Regions from separate parts of the Bacillus sp. PK3-067 genome, predicted to be linked through region 1. Evidence: a T-box and tRNA genes for the amino acid it is inferred to sense, from the RefSeq annotation. Region 1 holds a T-box; the other holds one or more tRNA genes.
The links. A T-box is a leader RNA that pairs with one kind of tRNA and senses whether it is charged. The one in region 1 lies ahead of tyrS (tyrosine--tRNA ligase), so its partner is inferred to be a tRNA-Tyr.
Positions count from the first base shown of each region.

Region 1 (2,450 bases):
GTTACAACGTAGTCTAACGCTTGTATACGCTCACCGTTTACGTAGATTGCGCCGTTCGTTACATCTTCACGTGCTTGACGTTTTGATGGAGAGATTTTACTTTCTACAAGTAAGTCGATTAATACTGTATCTTCTGCAGTACGTTCTACAGATGGTACGTCTTTGAATCCTTGTTCGATTTCGCTTGCAGTTAGTTCTGCTACAGAACCGCTGAATAATGCAGCTGAAATTTTGATTGCTTGCTCTAATGCTTCTTCACCGTGAACAAGTTTTGTCATTTCAGAACCTAATGCTTTTTGTGCTGCACGTTTTTCTGGCGCTTCAGCTACTTGCTTTTCAAGCTCAAGAATTTCTTCATGAGATAAGAATGTGAAGTATTTTAAGTATTTAACAACATCGCGGTCATCTGTGTTAATCCAGAATTGGTAGAACTCGTAAGGAGTTGTTTTCTCTGGGTCTAACCAAATTGCGCCACCTTCTGTTTTACCAAACTTCGTACCGTCAGATTTAGTAACAAGTGGAATTGTTAAACCGAATGCTTTCGCATCTTCTTCTGATTTACGGATTAATTCAAGACCCGCTGTAATGTTACCCCATTGGTCACTACCACCGATTTGTAGGCGACAATTATGGTGTTGGTATAAGTTTAAGAAGTCGTATGATTGTAAAATCATGTAACTGAACTCAGTGAATGAAATACCAGTTTCTAAACGAGATGCTACTGTATCTTTTGCTAACATATAGTTTAAACCGAAGTTTTTACCGATATCGCGTAAGAATGAAATTACATCTAAGTTACCAAGCCAATCATAGTTGTTAGCCATTGTTGCTGGGTTGTCCACGTTTTCAAACTCTAAGAAGTTTGAAAGTTGGTTTTTAATGCTTTCTGTGTAGTAAGCAACTGTATCTTTCGTATTTAATGTACGCTCTGCTTTTTTACCACTTGGGTCACCGATCATACCAGTGCCACCGCCAACAAGTGCAATTGGTTGGTGACCAGCTAATTGGAAACGACGTAACATTAATACTGGTAACATATGACCAATGTGTAAGCTATCTGCTGTCGGATCGAAACCACAGTATAATTTAACGCTTTCTTTTTCTAATAATTGCTCAAGTCCCTCAGCATCTGTTTGCTGATTAATTAGACCGCGAAATTCAAGATCTTGTAAAATACCCATATCCTACATACTCTCCTTTAAGTTCATTACTGGCGTGAAGGTTGAAAACATAAAAAAATCGCCCCTTCAAATAAGGGACGATTTTGATTATCGCGTTACCACCCTAGTTGCAGGCAAAAAAAGCCTACCACCTTATTTACATAACGGCTTAGCACCGTCTTTTCCCTTTTGAATACAATTCAATCGAAAAAAGATGCTCTAGGGGCGTAATTCGCGATCATCTATGTGCTGATTTTCACCGGCCATCAGCTCTCTAAAACAGGGAAATGATCACTACTTCTCCCTTTCCACGCTCAATTATTCATATACTTTTCTTTATACCATCATTTATATAGGCATGTCAAATAGAGGTCAGGTTTCCCTTCTTGTCAATCCTTTACAACACCATAAAGAGTATCGTAATAAGAGAAAGAATTGGAACCCCAACTAATAACGATACATGAAACACAATCGATAAATCATTCCCAATGGTCGCCTCCACAGGATCTTTCGTTGGGGAACCAAGAAACCCGATTAATCGATCGAATCGACTTACCGTTTTTGGAAAGTCTGGTATTTCTACATGATCACTATCTAAATGTTGCTTTAACTTATATTCACTCTTAAAGGGATTTTCGCTCAATTTCGTCCACCTCCAGCAATTGTTTCAATTTCTTTATCCCGTTATGAAGTCTCGATTTCACCGTTCCAATCGGAATGTTTAATATCTCTGCAATTTCTTTTTGCTGCATGTCATGATAATAAGAAAGGATTAGGACCGCTCTTTGCTCTTCTGGAACTTTCAAAATTGCTTCTCTTACTGTGAGCCGATCTTCGTGAGAAAATTCTTTTTCCGGAATCGGCACTAAAAATGGCAAAAGCGTACGCCACTTTTTTCTCCTATTTAATTTATTAATCATAAGACGATAACCAATTTGAAATAAATACGTTTTTATTTTACCTTTTTCAAGTTCATACATATTTTTCTTACGCTCTAGCGTCAAAAACGTATCTTGCACAAGATCGATACTTAATTGTTCATCTCGGTTAAATCGATATAAAAATGTGTATAGCGCTGGTTTGATTAAAACATATAGTCTTTCTCCCGCTTGTTTATCTCCACTTTGATACGCAAGCATGAGCTCCTCCTCAATCCCAATCTGCGCCATGATTTTTGATCTCCTTTATTCCTTTTAACGTTAATGAAATACGGGAAATTAAATATGCAATCGCAATAAAAATCCACAATTGTGATTGATTTGTAAAAAATTGCACATATGGGTTTTGAAT
Region 1 is NZ_CP096490.1:4,632,915-4,635,364, forward strand. It holds gene tyrS (tyrosine--tRNA ligase) at 1-1,181, opposite strand, end outside; T-box leader at 1,252-1,480, opposite strand; gene M1D73_RS23860 (hypothetical protein) at 1,558-1,803, opposite strand; gene M1D73_RS23865 (RNA polymerase sigma factor) at 1,784-2,329, opposite strand; gene M1D73_RS23870 (hypothetical protein) at 2,310-2,450, opposite strand, start outside.

Region 2 (2,450 bases), 1.3 Mb from region 1:
AAAAATTTATCCCTTTATTGTTTTGTAGCTTTCCCCAACTGTATCGCATGTACTAAATGAATAAGTTTACCTTAATCATTTATAACCATTTCACCAACACACCATTTTTGCTTATTTTATAGTATGATGAAAACATAAAAAGACTCTACACATTTGGTGTAGAGTCTTTTATTACGCCGTTCATGATACCGATGGTCGGGGTCGAACCGACACTCCCGAAGGAACACGATTTTGAGTCGTGCGCGTCTGCCAATTCCGCCACATCGGCACAAAAGAAAAGGCGGCAACCGGATTTGAACCGGTGATAAAGGTTTTGCAGACCTCTGCCTTACCACTTGGCTATGCCGCCATATTAAATTTTATTGGAGCGGAAGACGGGATTCGAACCCGCGACCCCAACCTTGGCAAGGTTGTATTCTACCACTGAACTACTTCCGCAAAAATGGCTGGGCTAGCTGGATTCGAACCAGCGCATGACGGAGTCAAAGTCCGTTGCCTTACCGCTTGGCTATAGCCCATCGAATTCTTACTTAATTATATGTAAGTATCCATTAGATTATTTGTAATTTTTAAAATAAAAATGGGGCGACTGATGGGAATCGAACCCACGAATGCCGGAGCCACAATCCGGTGCGTTAACCACTTCGCCACAACCGCCATGTTGTGTAAATATATTTGGCAGGGGCAGTAGGAATCGAACCCACACTGGAGGTTTTGGAGACCTCAGTTCTACCTTTAAACTATGCCCCTATGTAAATGGTGGAGGGGGGCAGATTCGAACTGCCGAACCCGAAGGAGCGGATTTACAGTCCGCCGCGTTTAGCCACTTCGCTACCCCTCCGAAACTTACATGGTGCCGGCTAGAGGACTTGAACCCCCAACCTACTGATTACAAGTCAGTTGCTCTACCAATTGAGCTAAGCCGGCGTATTTTATTAAAATAAATGGTGGCTCGGGACGGAATCGAACCGCCGACACGAGGATTTTCAGTCCTCTGCTCTACCGACTGAGCTACCGAGCCTTATTAAAATGGCGGTCCCGACCGGGGTCGAACCGGCGATCTCCTGCGTGACAGGCAGGCATGTTAACCACTACACCACGGGACCATTTGGTTGCGGGGACAGGATTTGAACCTGCGACCTTCGGGTTATGAGCCCGACGAGCTACCGTGCTGCTCCACCCCGCGATAATACTATTCATATAAAATTTATATGGTGGAGGATGACGGGATCGAACCGCCGACCCCCTGCTTGTAAGGCAGGTGCTCTCCCAGCTGAGCTAATCCTCCAAAGTGGTGACCCGTACGGGATTCGAACCCGTGTTACCGCCGTGAAAGGGCGGTGTCTTAACCACTTGACCAACGGGCCAAATATTATAAATCCTATGGCGGAGAGCAAGGGATTCGAACCCTTGATACGCTTGTGACGTATACACGATTTCCAATCGTGCTCCTTCGGCCAACTCGGACAGCTCTCCAATGGCTCCGCAGGTAGGAATCGAACCTACGACCGATCGGTTAACAGCCGATAGCTCTACCGCTGAGCTACTGCGGAATAATATTGCCTGGCAACGTCCTACTCTCACAGGGACAAGGTCCCAACTACCATCGGCGCTAGAGAGCTTAACTTCCGTGTTCGGTATGGGAACGGGTGTGACCTCTCTGCCATCATTACCAGACATTATTCTTTTGAGACAATCATTATTATAACTTATTTACTTTAAAAGTCAACAAGTTTTTTATGTTCTCTCAAAACTAGATAACATTGCTACATATTATATGGTTAAGTCCTCGATCTATTAGTATTCGTCAGCTCCACATGTCACCATGCTTCCACCTCGAACCTATCAACCTGATCATCTTTCAGGGATCTTACTAGCTTACGCTATGGGAAATCTCATCTTGAGGGGGGCTTCATGCTTAGATGCTTTCAGCACTTATCCCTTCCGCACATAGCTACCCAGCTATGCCCTTGGCAGAACAACTGGTACACCAGCGGTGCGTCCATCCCGGTCCTCTCGTACTAAGGACAGCTCCTCTCAAATTTCCTACGCCCACGACGGATAGGGACCGAACTGTCTCACGACGTTCTGAACCCAGCTCGCGTACCGCTTTAATGGGCGAACAGCCCAACCCTTGGGACCGACTACAGCCCCAGGATGCGATGAGCCGACATCGAGGTGCCAAACCTCCCCGTCGATGTGGACTCTTGGGGGAGATAAGCCTGTTATCCCCGGGGTAGCTTTTATCCGTTGAGCGATGGCCCTTCCATGCGGAACCACCGGATCACTAAGCCCGACTTTCGTCCCTGCTCGACTTGTAGGTCTCGCAGTCAAGCTCCCTTATGCCTTTGCACTCTACGAATGATTTCCAACCATTCTGAGGGAACCTTTGGGCGCCTCCGTTACACTTTAGGAGGCGACCGCCCCAGTCAAACTGCCCACCTGACACT
Region 2 is NZ_CP096490.1:524,416-526,865, reverse strand. It holds tRNA gene M1D73_RS02795 (tRNA-Leu) at 187-268, opposite strand; tRNA gene M1D73_RS02790 (tRNA-Cys) at 279-349, opposite strand; tRNA gene M1D73_RS02785 (tRNA-Gly) at 364-438, opposite strand; tRNA gene M1D73_RS02780 (tRNA-Gln) at 444-518, opposite strand; tRNA gene M1D73_RS02775 (tRNA-His) at 582-657, opposite strand; tRNA gene M1D73_RS02770 (tRNA-Trp) at 677-750, opposite strand; tRNA gene M1D73_RS02765 (tRNA-Tyr) at 758-841, opposite strand; tRNA gene M1D73_RS02760 (tRNA-Thr) at 852-927, opposite strand; tRNA gene M1D73_RS02755 (tRNA-Phe) at 946-1,021, opposite strand; tRNA gene M1D73_RS02750 (tRNA-Asp) at 1,031-1,106, opposite strand; tRNA gene M1D73_RS02745 (tRNA-Met) at 1,110-1,186, opposite strand; tRNA gene M1D73_RS02740 (tRNA-Val) at 1,213-1,288, opposite strand; tRNA gene M1D73_RS02735 (tRNA-Glu) at 1,293-1,367, opposite strand; tRNA gene M1D73_RS02730 (tRNA-Ser) at 1,385-1,476, opposite strand; tRNA gene M1D73_RS02725 (tRNA-Asn) at 1,479-1,553, opposite strand; rRNA gene rrf (5S ribosomal RNA) at 1,562-1,677, opposite strand; rRNA gene M1D73_RS02715 (23S ribosomal RNA) at 1,778-2,450, opposite strand, start outside.
Region 2: it encodes a tRNA-Tyr, which carries the amino acid that the T-box ahead of tyrS (tyrosine--tRNA ligase) is inferred to sense. The anticodon was not compared.